2 regions of the Stenotrophomonas sp. YJH_SMC_25 genome follow, and region 1 is predicted to be linked to the other one. Evidence: riboswitches for the same ligand, from Rfam matches in the RefSeq annotation. Region 1 holds a riboswitch; the other holds the start of a gene.
The links. A riboswitch is a leader RNA that binds a small molecule or an ion and turns the genes downstream of it on or off. The one in region 1 is predicted to bind cobalamin.

Region 1 (7,248 bases):
CAGCTACTACCTGCGCGAGTTCCCGCAGTGGCCGCTGGTGGACGTGCAGCACACCGCCACCCTGTCGGCCACCGAGCTGCGGCGCTACCTGTTCGAAGCCGGCGACGTCGACTTCCACGGCGCGCTGCTGATGCTGCGTGGCAATGTGCCGGCGCCGGTGTACGACATGCTCGAAGCGTTCCGCAAAAGCGCGCCTGCCTATGGCCAGCTGGTGGCCGAGTACCGCTTCATCGAACAGTACAAGGCCGCGTGGAAGGATGCGCCCTACGCGCCCACCTTCGTCACCACCGATGCGGTGGTGGTGCATTCAGGCCACGTGCTGCTGGTGCGTCGCCGCTCGGAACCCGGCAAGGGGCTGTGGGCACTGCCCGGCGGCTTCGTCGGCCAGGAACAGAGCCTGCTCGACAGCTGCCTGCGCGAACTGCGCGAGGAAACCCGGCTGAAGATTCCGCTGCCGGTGCTGAAGGGGTCGCTGAAGGGCCAGCAAGTCTTCGACCACCCCGACCGCAGCCAGCGCGGCCGCACCATCACCCACGGTTTCCACTTCGAATTCCCGGCCGGTGACCTGCCGCCGGTGCGCGGCGGCGACGACGCCGACAAGGCGCGCTGGATACCGGTGAGTGAAGCCCTGGACATGGGCCCGCAGCTGTTCGAAGACCACCTGCACATCCTGGAGTATTTCCTCGGCCGCGGCTGACAGGCCCGGCCTCCCCACTGGCGGATAGACCGCTGGTGTCACTCGACGCGAAGGAGCTTCCGTCATGCACTACCTCGATAATCTTCTCCTCAACACCGACAGCTACAAGGCCAGCCATTGGCTGCAGTACCCGCCGGGTACCGATGCCACGTTCTTCTACGTCGAATCACGTGGCGGCCTGCACGATCGCACGGTGTTCTTCGGCCTGCAGGCGATCCTCAAGGACGCGCTGGCACGACCGGTCACCCACGCCGACATCGACGACGCTGCTGCGGTATTCGCCGCCCATGGCGAACCGTTCAACGAGGCCGGCTGGCGCGATATCGTCGACCGGCTTGGCGGCCACCTGCCGGTGCGCATCCGCGCCGTTCCCGAGGGCAGCGTGGTGCCCACCCACCAGGCACTGATGACCATCGAGTCGACCGATCCGGCTGCGTTCTGGGTGCCGTCGTATCTGGAAACGCTGCTGCTGCGCGTGTGGTATCCGGTCACCGTGGCCACCATCAGCTGGCACGCACGGCAGACCATCGCCGCGTTCCTGCAGCAGACCAGCGACGACCCGCAGGGGCAGCTGCCGTTCAAGCTGCACGACTTCGGCGCGCGCGGTGTATCGAGCCTGGAATCGGCCGCGTTGGGCGGTGCCGCGCACCTGGTCAACTTCCTCGGCACCGATACCGTGTCGGCGCTGTGCCTGGCACGCGCGCACTACCACGCGCCGATGGCCGGCTATTCGATTCCGGCCGCCGAGCACAGCACCATCACCAGTTGGGGCCGCGAACGCGAGGTGGACGCCTATCGCAACATGCTGCGCCAGTTCGGCAAGCCCGGTTCGATCGTGGCGGTGGTGTCGGACAGCTATGACATCTACCACGCGATCAGCGAACACTGGGGCACCACCCTGCGCGATGACGTGATCGCGTCGGGCGCCACCCTGGTCATCCGACCCGACTCGGGTGACCCGGTGGAGGTGGTGGCCGAAAGCCTGCGCCGGCTGGATGAAGCCTTCGGCCACAGCCTCAACGGCAAGGGCTATCGCGTGCTCAACCACGTGCGGGTGATCCAGGGCGATGGCATCAATCCGGACACCATCCGCGCGATCCTGCAGCGCACCACCGACGACGGCTACGCTGCCGACAACGTGGCCTTCGGCATGGGCGGTGCACTGCTGCAGCGACTGGACCGCGATACGCAGAAGTTCGCGCTGAAGTGCTCGGCGGCGCGGGTCGAGGGTGAGTGGATCGACGTCTACAAGGATCCGGTCACCGATGCCGGCAAGACCAGCAAGCGTGGCCGCATGCGCCTGCTGCGCCGCCTGGATGACGGCAGCCTGCATACGGTGCCACTGCCGGCCAACGGCGACGACACCCTGCCGGACGGCTTCGAGGACGCAATGGTGACCGTGTGGGAGAACGGCCGCCTGCTGCACGACCAGCGGCTGGACGACATCCGCACGCGGGCGGCCGTGGGGCATTGAAGGCGCATCCCGACCGGGGTCAGAGCCCGCTGCGTGGCAGCGGGATCCGACCCCTTCCTTCCGCTGGGGTCGGATCCCGTTGCAGCGCAGCGGGCTCTGACCCCTGCGCTCTTGACCGGCGCCACCAACAGGTCCACCTTGCACACGCCGAAGGTATCCCTCCCATCGCTGCGGCGCGGGGAGGGGTTTAAACGGGAATCCGGTGAAGGCGCCTCGCGCGTCCATTCCGGAGCTGCCCCGCAGCGGTGAATGGAAACGAATCCTGCCAACAGCACTGGGCTCGCGCCTGGGAAGCGGCGGGTAGTAGGTGGGCTGCGGCCCGTGTCCATCAGCCCGAATACCGGCCCCGGCCGGGGGACACGACCGTCCCCTGACTCGACCTGGAATCTCCGCGGGGAGGTTGCCGGGGCCGTCGTCGTCCTGCGCGTGCAGGCGGTGTGGCCGCGCGCGTCCTGTTCACGGTATCCGGCCAGACCCGTTCACCCACGCGCTGATGCATGGGCCACCGCCGTTGCCGGCGGTCCATGCGGTACCTGACGATGACCGAGCTCCAACGCCCCACCCTGACCCTGCCCGCCGACGGCAAGCGCCTGCTGCTGCATTCGTGCTGCGCGCCCTGTTCCGGCGAAGTGATGGAGGCGATCACCGCCTCCGGGATCGACTACGCGATCTTCTTCTACAACCCCAACATCCACCCGGTGAAGGAGTACGAGCTGCGCAAGCAGGAGAACATCCGCTTCGCCGAGCAGCACGGCATTCCCTTCATCGACTGCGACTACGACACCGACAACTGGTTCAGCCGCGCACGCGGCATGGAAAACGAGCCCGAGCGCGGCATCCGCTGCACGATGTGCTTCGACATGCGCTTCGAGCGCACTGCGTTGTACGCGCACGAGCACGGTTACGACACCATCAGTTCTTCGCTGGGCATCTCGCGCTGGAAGAACATGGCGCAGATCAACGACTGCGGCATCCGCGCCGCCTCGCGCTATGAAGGCCTGCAGTACTGGGACTACAACTGGCGCAAGGGCGGCGGTGCCAGCCGCATGATCGAGATCAGCAAGCGCGAGCAGTTCTACCAGCAGGAATACTGCGGCTGCGTGTACTCGCTGCGCGATGCCAACCGCCATCGCCGCGAGAATGGCCGCGAGCGGATCAAGATCGGCCTGTTGTACTACGGTCAGGACGCTGGGACGCCGCAGGACGATTGACGCGCAGGCATGGGGCGGCCACGCTGGTCGCCCCTTGAGTTCGTGCTGGATCTGCCATGACCGCCCTGCCCGCCGATGTCGCCCTGCTGGTGATCGACCTGCAGCCGGACTTCATGCCCGGTGGTGCCCTGGCCTGCGACCAGGGCGATGCGCTGGTGGCACCCATTGCCGATCTGCTGGCGCAGCGCCGCTACCGCACCGTGGTGGCAACACAGGACTGGCACCCGGCCGACCATGCCTCGTTCGCCAGCCAGCACCCCGGCCAACGCCCGTTCGAGACCATCCTGCTGCACGCGCAGCCGCAGACCCTGTGGCCGGACCACTGCGTGCAGGGCAGCGCCGGTGCCGCCCTGCACCCGGGCGTGGACTGGACCGTGGCCGACCTGATCCTGCGCAAGGGCACGCGCCAACAGGTGGATTCGTACAGCGCCTTCCGCGAGAACCACGGCCCCGATGGCAAGCGCCCGGCCACCGGCCTGGCCGGCTGGCTGCATGAACGCCGCATCCGCGAAGTGCACGTATGCGGCCTGGCCCGTGACTACTGCGTGCTGTGGAGCGCGCAGGACGCGGTGAAGTCCGGCTTCCGGGTGAAGTTCCTGTGGGAGCTGACCAAGCCGGTGACCGAAGCCAACGACGTGATGGTGCGCGAGGCGCTGGGCAAGGCGGGGATCGCGATCGTCTGAGGCGTGACCGCCGGGCATGGCCCGGCGCTACCGCGCACGAAATCAGGATTCGGTAGTGCCGGGCGCTGGCCGGCAACCTCGGGATCTCTGCAGTTGCCGGCCAGCGGCCGGCACTACCGGATAGCACCCGTGGTAGCGCCGGGCCATGCCCGGCGGACGCGGGATGGGCGATTACCGGAACACCACCGTGCGATGCCCATTGAGCAGGATGCGGTGCTCCACATGGCGGCGAACCGCGCGTGCCAGCACCAGCGATTCGGTATCGCTGCCCAGCCGCACCAGTTCGCGCGGTGCCATCGCATGGTCCACGCGGGCCACGTCCTGTTCGATGATCGGGCCTTCGTCCAGGTCCTCGGTGACATAGTGCGCGGTGGCGCCGATGATCTTGACCCCACGCGCGTGTGCCTGGTGGTACGGCTGCGCGCCCTTGAAGCTGGGCAGGAAGCTGTGGTGGATGTTGATGGCACGGCCGGCCAGCGCGCGGCACAGCGTGGGTGACAGGATCTGCATGTAGCGCGCCAGCACCACCAGGTCGATGCGTTCGCGCTCGACCAGGTCGATGATCTGCTGCTCCTGCACCGCGCGTGTATCGGCGGTCACCGGCAGGTGGTGGAACGGCACCTGGTAGGACGCCGCCAGCGGCGCGAAGTCGGCGTGGTTGGACGCCACTGCTGCGATGTCCACCTTCAGCTGGCCGCTGTGGGCGCGGAACAGCAGGTCGTTGAGGCAATGCCCCTGTTTGCTGACCAGCACCAGCAGCCGCGCGCGGCGTCGGCCATCGTGCAGCTGCCAGTCCATGCCGAAGCCCTCGGCAAGCGTGGCCATGGCGGCGTGCACGGTTTCCAGCGGCAGGCCGGCATCGCGGTCGAAGTGCACGCGCAGGAAGAAGCGGCCACTCTCCTCATCGCCGAACTGCTGGGCGTCGAGGATGTTGCAGCCGTGGTCGAACAGCAGGCCGGACACGCGGTAGACGATGCCGGTGCGGTCGGGGCAGGACAGGGTAAGAATGGAATCGGGGCGCATCGCCACAGTGTAGGGCAGCGCCCTGCCCAGCGGCCGGATGATCACGGGTGCAACCGACCTGCTTGGTTCAGTACCAAGCGATACTTGGACCTTCCCGTGGCAAGCTGGTCGGTCATGAACCTGTTGCAACTGATCCGCAGCTTCACCCGCACCGCAGAGACCGGCAGTATTGCCGCCGCGGCCCGCATCCTTGGCATCAGCGCCACCGCGGTCGGCCAGAACATCAACCGGCTGGAGGCCCATCTGGGCGTACGGTTGCTGAACCGAAGTACGCGGCAGCTGGCGCTCAGCGAGGCCGGCGCGCTGTACCTGGCGCAGGTGCGCCACATCGAAGCCGACCTGGCGCGCGCGCAGGCGATGGTCACCGCCGGTGACATCGAACCGGCCGGACCGCTGCGCATCGCCAGCAGCAGCGCCTTCGGTCGCCACGTGCTTGCCCCCTTGTTGCCTTCACTGCAGCAGCGCTACCCACAACTGCAGCTGGAGCTGCGCCTGACCGACCGCGCCGTGCAGCATGGGCCGGAAGCGGTGGATGCCAGCATCCGCATCGGGGCGCAGCTGGAGGACGGCGTGGTCGCGCGGCAGCTGGCGCGTGTTCCGTTCGTGTTCTGTGCCTCGCCGGCCTACCTGAAGGCGCACGGTACCCCGCAACAGCCTTCCGATCTGGGCGGTCATCGCGGGTTGCTGCACCGCTTCCCCACCGATGGCCGACCATTGCGCTGGGGCCTGCTGAAGGACGGCCAGCGCGTGGACGCCGCGCTGCCACCGAGCATGGTCTGCGATGACATCGATGCGCTGGCGACGCTGGCGGCGGCCGGTGCCGGCATCACCCGGCTGGCCGCATTCGTGGCCGAGCCGTACCTGCGCGATGGCCGCCTGCAGGCGGTGTTCGGCGCCGACACCGCGTGGCGCCCGGAACCGATGGAGGTCTACTTCTGCGTCAGCGACCGCCGCGATTTCACCGCCAAGATCCGCGCGCTGTTCGAACACCTTCAGGCCGGCATCGCGCCGGCCTGGCGGGTGTGAGCCTCAGCGCGTCTTGAACACGCCGCGCGCGTCGCGCGGCTCGCAGCGCAGGTACTGTGGCGCCGGTTCCACGCTGTCGCGCAATGCGGCAGCGGCATGCCACGGCCAGCGCGGGTCGTAGAGGATGCCGCGCGCCAGGGCCACGGCATCGGCGTGGCGATGGCGCAGGATCGATTCGGCCTGCTCGGGCTCGGTGATCATGCCCACGGCGATGACCGGCATGCGCACCTTGGCCTTGATCGCTGCCGCGAACGGCACCTGGTAGCCCGGACCGACGGTGATCTTCTGGCGTTCGTCCAGGCCACCGCTGGAGACATGCAGGAAATTGCAGCCGCGCGCGTCCAGCACCTGGGCCAGCGCTTCGCTCTGCACCAGATCCCAGCCGCCATCGACCCAGTCGCTGGCGGAGATGCGCACGCCCACGGCGACCTTGTCCGATACCGCCGCACGCACGGCGTCGAACACTTCCACCAGCAGGCGCAGGCGGTTCGGCAATGAGCCACCGTAGCCATCATTGCGACGGTTGCTCAGCGGCGACAGGAACTGGTGCAGCAGGTAGCCGTGGGCGGCATGCAGCTCGATCAGCTCGAAGCCGAGGCGCTCGGCACGCACCGCACTGGCGGCGAAGGCGGCGATGACCTCGGCGATGCCGGCCTCGTCCAGTTCCTGCGGTGCCGGATCGGCGGCGTGGAACGGCAGCGGCGACGGCGCCACGGTGGCCCAGCCACGCGCATCGTCGGCCGGCAGCTGGCCACCGCCGTCCCAAGGGCGGTTCACCGAGGCCTTGCGACCGGCATGGCCGAGCTGGATGCCCAGCGGCATCGGCGACCAGCGGCGGACGCTGGCCAGTACCTGTGCCAACGCGGCCTCGGTGCCGTCATCCCAAAGGCCCAGGTCGGCCCAGCTGATGCGGCCACGCGGCTCGACTGCGGTGGCTTCCAGGATCAGCAGGCCGGCGCCGGATTGCGCCAGGTTGCCCAGGTGCATGGCATGCCAGTCGCTGGCGCGGCCGTCTTCGGCGGAGTACTGGCACATCGGCGCGACGACGATGCGGTTGGACAGGGTCAGGGGGCCGAACGAGATCGGCGAAAACAGCTGGCTCAAGACAGTGATGGACGACGTAGGGGATGCGTA
Region 2 (7,248 bases), on a different contig from region 1:
CGCCAGCTGGTGGCCGAACACTTCCCGGCCGGCACCCGCGCCACCGAACCGCAGGGTGGCTTCCTGCTGTGGCTGGAACTGCCCGGCGTGGACACGCGCGAGCTGTTCGAGCGTGCACTGCAGGAGGACATCGTGTTCATGCCCGGCCAGGTGTATTCACGCGGCGCGCGGTATCGCCATTGCCTGCGGCTGTCGTGCTGCCAGACGCTGGATGCACGCTTCATCGGCGCGGTGGAGCGGTTGGGTGCGATCGCGCGGGAGCTGGCGGGCGCAGCACGGTAGTGCCGGGCGCTGGCCGGCAACTGCACGCAGGTGGATACATCGAGGTTGCCGGCCAGCGGCCGGCACTACCCCAGGTCAATCGAGCAGATGCGTGCTCAGGATCTGGCCATCCGCTCCCGGCAGATGCGGCAGCCGCCCCCAGCACGGCATCGGCAGGCGCTGCTGCAGCGTTGCGATGTTCTCATCCTGGCGCTGCATCGCCGGGTCGATGTGGTTGCCGATCCAGCCCAGGCACTCCACGCCGCTGGCCTGCAACGACTGCGCGGTCAGACGCGCGTGGTTGACGCAGCCCAGCCGCATGCCCACCACCAGCAACACCGGCAACCGCAATGCGCGCACCAGGTCGAGCTGGTCGAGCGTGGCCGAGACCGGTGCCAGCCAACCGCCAACCCCCTCCACCACCACGACATCGGCCTGCGCGCGCAGCCGCTCGAACGCTGCCACGATCGGCGCCAGCTCCACCTGCACGCCGTCCTCGGCAGCGGCCAGCTCCGGTGCCAGCGGCTGGCGCAACGCATACGGGTTCAGATCGGCATAGTCCGGTACCGGCCAGCTGGCCGCCTGCAGCGCCAATGCGTCTTCGTTGCGCAGGCCCTGGCCCAGGTCTTCGCTGCCGCTGGCCACCGGCTTCATCCCCACCGCACGCAGGCCACGCCGGCGCAGCACATGCAGCAGCGCGGTGCTGGCCGCGGTCTTGCCGATCTCGGTATCGGTGCCGGTGACGAACAGGGCGGGCGGCAGCGTGGCGGGCAACGGCATCGACGGGCTCCAACAGGGCAACAGTGTGTGCATTATCGCTGGCCCGGCACGCTTGCTAGACTGCTGGCATGTTCGCCAATGCCTCGCTCACCGGCAGCAAGCCGGAACAATACGCCCAGCTGCTGGAACAGGCCCGTGGCCTGGTCTACGCCGAGTCCGACCGCATCGCCAACGCGGCCAACCTCTCGGCCCTGGTCTACCACGCCCTGCCCGACCTGAACTGGGTGGGCTTCTACCTGTACGACGGCAAGGAACTGGTGGTCGGCCCGTTCCAGGGCCTGCCGGCCTGCGTGCGCATCCCGCTGGACAAGGGCGTGTGCGGAGCCGCCGCCAGCCAGCGCGTGACCCAGCGTGTGGAGGACGTCGACGCCTTCCCCGGCCATATCGCCTGCGATTCGGCCTCGCGCTCGGAACTGGTGGTGCCGCTGCTGCGCGGCGATGAACTGATCGGCGTGTTCGATATCGACAGCCCGAAGGTCGGCCGCTTCGACGCAGAAGATCAGGCCGGCCTGGAAGCCATCGCCCGCGTGTTCGTCGAGGCGTTGGGATGAGCGCACCGAAGCTGCGCAACATCGGCCCGAAAAGTGCGGCGTGGCTGCGCCAGGTCGGCCTGCGCAGCCGCGACGACCTGGTCGCGATCGGAGCCGTCGGCGCCTTCGTCAAGGTCAAGCGCGCCGGCTTCAAGCCCAGCCTGAACCTGCTGTACTCGCTGGAAGGCGCGTTGCTGGACTGCCATTGGCAGGAGCTGAGCGAGCCACAGCGTGAAGCACTGGTGCAGGATTACGAAGCACGCATCGCTGCGCATCCGCTGAAGGCAGCCGGCCCGGCGTCGGGCCCGGTGCATGAGCAGCGCTTCGATGCCGACGATGACGCTGAGGACAGCGTGCCCGGGGGCGCGGACGAGGATTGAGGCCTCCGCGTTCCTGGGGATGCCGGCCAGCGGCCGGCACTACCAGTGTGATGCGGGATCGGTAGCGCCGGGCCATGCCCGGCGAGTGCGCTCAGGGCTGCTGCAGCTCCAGCAGCTCACCCACCAGCCCGATCTCGCCGCGCTCCAGCCACACCCGCAGGCGCGTGCCGTGGTCGATACGCAGCGCCCAGCACAGCGACATCGGCAGGCCGCAGACCTGCGACAGCACCATGCGCAACGGGCCGCCATGGCTGACCACCAGCGTCGGCACCGGATCGTCATCATCGAGCAGGCGATCCAGCGCGCGCGCGATGCGTCGCTCGAAGTGGCCCCAGCTCTCGCCATTGGGCGGCGGGAACGCGTGCGGGTCGGCATGGAAGGCCGCCAGTGCATCCTCCGGCAAGTCGAACAGCGACCGCCCGTCCCAATCGCCGAAGTCCAGCTCTTCCCATTCCTCGTCCGCTTCCACGTCCAGCCCACGCGGCGTGGCCAGGGCCATCGCCGTATGCAGCGCGCGCAACCGCGGTGAACTGATCACCCGCTCCCAGCGCTGCCCGGCATAGGCCTCGACCAGCTCCTGCGGCAGCCCGGCCAGCTGCGGTGGGTCGCTGCGGCCATCAAGGAACTCGTCACGGCCATTGCCGGCATGGCGGACCAGGTCGAGGATCATGCGCGCGTCCCGGACGGGCGACGCAGGTACAGCGGAAAACGGGCGGACATCGGCAACGGCACCACGGGATCGAGCAACCATTCTAAAGGCACAGCAAAGGCAGTCGCGCAGGCGCGACGCAACGGGACGGCCTGCGATGCCGTAGACTGCGCGCACTTCCAGGTGACCTGCGGCCATGGCCGGCAGGTTGAAACGGGAAGCCGGTGACGCGTGATTCCACGCCAGGCCGGCGCTGCCCCCGCAACGGTAAGCACGTCAGTTCCAGGCAACACCGCCACTGTGCCGCAGGCATGGGAAGGCGCCTGGACGGTGGCCTCGCGCCACCCGGCGGCAAGCCCGGAGACCGGCCCGGAAGCCTCAGGTCGCGATGCGGTGGGCATGGCGCTGGATGACCGTGGCGTGCGCTGCGGCATCGGCGCACGCCTGCCTTCGCGGCTCCTCCCCTTCGCCACGCGGGCGTGCGTGGCACCCGGAGTCCCCCATGAAGCTGCAGTCCCGAATGCTGTCCCTGGCCGTGCTGGCCGCCCTGCCCGCGCTGGCCCAGGCCGCCAATGACACCACCGCGCTCGACCAGATCCTGGTCACTGCCACCCGCACCCCGATCGCCCTGCAGGACAGCATCGCGCCGGCGCAGGTGATCGACCGCGCCCAGATCGAATCCAGCCAGGCCACTTCGCTGCAGGAACTGCTGCGCGGTCGCGCCGGCATCAACCTGGCCAATGCCGGCGGCCTCGGCAAGCAGAGCTCGCTGTTCCTGCGCGGTACCAATTCCGGCCACACCGTAGTGCTGGTGGACGGCGTGCGCATCAACAGCGCCGACCTCGGCCTGGCCATGTACCAGGACCTGCCGCTGGCGCAGATCGAGCGCGTGGAAATCGTGCGCGGCCCGCAGTCGAGCCTGTACGGCGCCGACGCCATCGGTGGCGTGATCCAGATCTTCACCCGCCGCAACCAGGGTGATTTCGCCCCGCACTTCCAGCTTGGCGGTGGCAGCAACGGCCTGCGTGAAGCCAGCGGTGGCATTGGCGGCGGTACCGAACGCGGCTGGTTCGGTGCGGATATCGCCTACCAGCATTCCGACGGCATCGATGCCTGCCGCGGCTCGGCCACGCTGTTCACCGGCTGCTTCGCCGACGAGCCCGACCGCGACGGCTACCGCAACCTGTCCAAGAGCCTGCGCGGTGGCTACACCTTCAACGAGCAGTGGAACGTGGAAGGCAGCGCCCTGCGCGCCGACGGCAGGAACCATTACGACGGTTACTACAACTATTCAGAAACCCGCCAGCAGGTGCTGGCCGGCAAGGTGCGCTACACCCCGTCCGAGCGCCTGGCATTCACCGCCAACGTCGGCCGCAGTGACAACGAGTCGGACAACTTTGGCGACTTCGGTGCACGTGGCAGCGCACAGACCCACCGCGACAGCGCCTCCCTGCAGGGCGATTTCGGCGTGGCCGAGGGCCAGCTGCTGAGCGCAGGCGTGGACTGGAGCGAAGACAACCTGGATGGCAGCAGCGCGGGTTACCTGGACGACCGCCGCCGCAACACCGGCGCATTCGTGCAGTACCAGGGCCGCTTCGGCCGCCACCAGCTGCAGGCCAGCGCACGCAGCGACGACAACCAGCAGTTCGGCAACCACGCCACCGGCAGCGTTGGCTGGGCGATGGAGCTGGGCCACGGCCTGCGCCTCAACGCCAGCTATGGCACGGCGTTCAAGGCACCGACCTTCAGCGATCTGTACGACCCGTGGAGCGGCGTGCCTACGTTGAACCCGGAGAAATCCAAGAGTGCCAACCTCGGCGTTTCGCAGCAGGGCCAGGGCTGGCACTGGGGCCTGGACGTGTATGAAACCCGCATCGATGACCTGATCACCTACGATGCGGCAACCTTCAAGATGCAGCAGGTGGAGAAGGCCCGCATCCGCGGTGCCGAGCTGACCGGTGGCGTGCTGCTGGCCGGCTTCGACATCAACGCGCAGCTGAGCTACACCGACCCGCGCAACCGCACCGGCGGCAGCACCCAGTTCGACAACTGGCTGCCACGCCGCGCGCAGCAGACCGCGCGCCTGGACATCGACCGTCGCTTCGGCGATTTCCGCGCCGGCCTGACCGTGCAGGGTGCCGGCAAGCGCTACGACGATGCCGCCAACACGGTGAAGGTGGGAGGCTACGGCACGCTGGACCTGCGCGCTGAGTACGCACTGACGCCATCGTGGTCGCTGCTGGCACGTGCCGCCAACGTCTTCGACCGTCGCTACGAAACGGTGGCATGGTTCAACCAGCCCGGCCGCGAGTACCAGTTGAGCGTGCGTTACCAGCCGAAGTGAGCGCAACGTTCATGGTAGTGCCGGCCACTGGCCGGCAACATCATGACCTTCGGCAACGCATTCCGGGTTGCCGGCCAGCGGCCGGCACTACCCCTCTGCTTCAGCCCCGCAACCCCGGCAGTTCACGCAGGTCGTCGATCACCGCCACCGCATGCGCGGTGGCCAGGTCCAGGCCGCGCGGATAGCCGTAGCGCACCAGCGCGATCGGCATGCTGGCCTCTTCGGCGGCGCGGTAGTCGGTCAACGAATCACCCACCATCAGGCAGGACTCCACCGGCAGCCCGAAGTGCGCGGCGATGTGCCGCAATGGCTCACCGCTGGGCTTGCGCTGCGGCAGCGAATCTCCCCCCAGTACCAGCGCGAATGCATCACCGATACCCAGGTGCTGCAGCAGCGGCGGCACCAGTGCTTCAGGCTTGTTGGTACAGATCGCCAGTGGCACGTTGCGCGCACGCAGTTGCGCCAGCGCTTCGCCCACGCCGTCGAACAGCCGCGGGCTGCGCAGCAGGCACTCACGGTAGTGCACCATGAACACCGGCATCACCTCGGCCAGGTCCACCTCGCGGCCGGCGGCCTGCACCGCCTGCTCGACCAGACGACGCACACCGTCACCGATCCAGCCCAGCACGGTGGCTTCCGGCACACGCGCCACGCCGATGTCCTCCAGCGTGCGGTTCAGCGCTTCGGCAATATCGGCAGCGCTGTCGACCAGCGTGCCATCGAGGTCGAACACGACCAGCGGATACGGATACGGCAAGGGACTGCACCTGCATGACGTGGGGCCGTCCATTGTACGCCGCAGTATTTTGGGCAGGCCTGCCTCAACCGATCCGGCGCGCACGCGTGGCCAGGAACGTGGGCAGGTAACGGTCGATCAGGAAGCGCGGCTGCGGCTGCCAGTCTTCCATGAAGCGATCGATGACGAAGCCGGCATCCAGCTGGCCACCGATCAGTTCGGTCAGGCTGTGGCCGAAGGTCAGCGCATCGCCCCGCGCCAGTTTCGCCTCGCGCTCGGCCGGTGGCAGGTCTTCCAGATCCGAATAGGGAATGGCGTACTGCGGCCGGATCAAGCCCTGTGCATCCAGCTGCGGATCGCGCGCGCCGACGAACAGCACCGGGTTGTAGAAGCTGGCCATCAGCATGCCATCGCGCGCCAGCACGCGGCGGCATTCGGTCCACACCGGGCGCACGTCGGGCACATACAGGTTGGAGATCGGGTGGAACACCACATCGAAGCTGTCGTTGGCGAAGGCGTGCAGATCGCGCATGTCGCCCTGCACCGTGCGCAGTTGCAGGCCATCACGCGCCGCCACCTGACGATCCTGCTCGAGCTGGCCATCGGACAGATCGAACACGGTCACCTCCGCCCCGGCCGCCGCCAGCACCGGGGCCTGCTGGCCACCGCCCGAGGCCAGGCAGAGGATGCGGCGGCCGCGCACATCCCCCAGCCAGTCCAGCGGCAGCGCGCGCGGGGTCAGGTGCACCTGCCAGCGGCCATCGCGCGCGGCGGCAATCGTTGAGCTTTCCACCGGGCGCGACCATTCGCGCACTTCGCTGGCCTGGCGGTCCCAGGCAGCACGGTTGTGGTCGATCAAGGCCTGTCCGTGGTTCATGTGTTCTCCTTGCCCGGTGGGCGCCAATCCAGATCCTGGAAGGCCGGGCTGGCGAAACACTCGGCCAGGAAGTCCAGGAATCGCCGCATGATAGCGGGCTGCTGGCGCCGTGATGCGTACACGGCATGAATGCCGAGTTCGTCCAGACTGAACTCGGGCAATAACTCGATCAGCTCGCCACTGCGCAGCAGTGGCGCCACCTGGTAGGTCGGCAGCATCGCGATGCCGGCGCCCGCACGCACCGCCTCCAGCAACAGCGACGCTTCGTTGGCGCTGATGTTGCCGCCCACCGCCACCGACAGCGAACGGCCATCGCGGTGCAGCTGCCACAGGCTCTTGCCCACGTAGTGATGGGTCAGGCAGTTGTGCCCGGCCAGGTGTTCCGGGGCGGTAGGCGTACCGCGCGCCTGCAGGTACGACGGCGTCGCGCACAGCACCGAGCGGCAGGTGGCCAGCCGTCGTGCGATCAGGCTGGGATCGATCTGGCGGGCGATGCGCACCGCAAGGTCCACCCGCTCTTCCACCAGGTTCACCATGCGGTCGACCAGCAGCAGCTCGATGCGCGCCGCCGGATGGCGTGCGACGAAACCGGCCACCGCACGCGCCAGGTGGCTCTGCCCGAACGACACGCTGGCGGTCACCCGCAGCGTGCCATGCGGTTCGGGATCGTCGCTGGCCAGCTCGCCCTGCA

Region 2: linked by a shared signal. The riboswitch ahead of btuB (TonB-dependent vitamin B12 receptor) and the one ahead of AC5P7E_RS03450 (epoxyqueuosine reductase QueH) in region 1 are both predicted to bind cobalamin.

What each region holds. Positions count from the first base shown of each region.
Region 1 covers NZ_JCAFSV010000002.1:95,885-103,132, forward strand. Annotated here, with positions in the region: gene AC5P7E_RS03440 (bifunctional nicotinamide-nucleotide adenylyltransferase/Nudix hydroxylase) at 1-697, shown strand, start outside; gene AC5P7E_RS03445 (nicotinate phosphoribosyltransferase) at 762-2,171, shown strand; cobalamin riboswitch at 2,305-2,534, shown strand; gene AC5P7E_RS03450 (epoxyqueuosine reductase QueH) at 2,696-3,382, shown strand; gene pncA (bifunctional nicotinamidase/pyrazinamidase) at 3,439-4,065, shown strand; gene purU (formyltetrahydrofolate deformylase) at 4,237-5,088, opposite strand; gene AC5P7E_RS03465 (LysR family transcriptional regulator) at 5,203-6,114, shown strand; gene AC5P7E_RS03470 (NADH:flavin oxidoreductase/NADH oxidase) at 6,118-7,218, opposite strand.
Region 2 covers NZ_JCAFSV010000011.1:107,959-115,206, reverse strand. Annotated here, with positions in the region: gene AC5P7E_RS15905 (aminotransferase-like domain-containing protein) at 1-282, shown strand, start outside; gene bioD (dethiobiotin synthase) at 358-1,041, opposite strand; gene AC5P7E_RS15895 (GAF domain-containing protein) at 1,110-1,592, shown strand; gene AC5P7E_RS15890 (TfoX/Sxy family protein) at 1,589-1,951, shown strand; gene AC5P7E_RS15885 (histidine phosphatase family protein) at 2,043-2,621, opposite strand; cobalamin riboswitch at 2,765-2,987, shown strand; gene btuB (TonB-dependent vitamin B12 receptor) at 3,103-4,944, shown strand; gene gph (phosphoglycolate phosphatase) at 5,045-5,701, opposite strand; gene AC5P7E_RS15870 (class I SAM-dependent methyltransferase) at 5,766-6,557, opposite strand; gene AC5P7E_RS15865 (LysR family transcriptional regulator) at 6,554-7,248, opposite strand, start outside.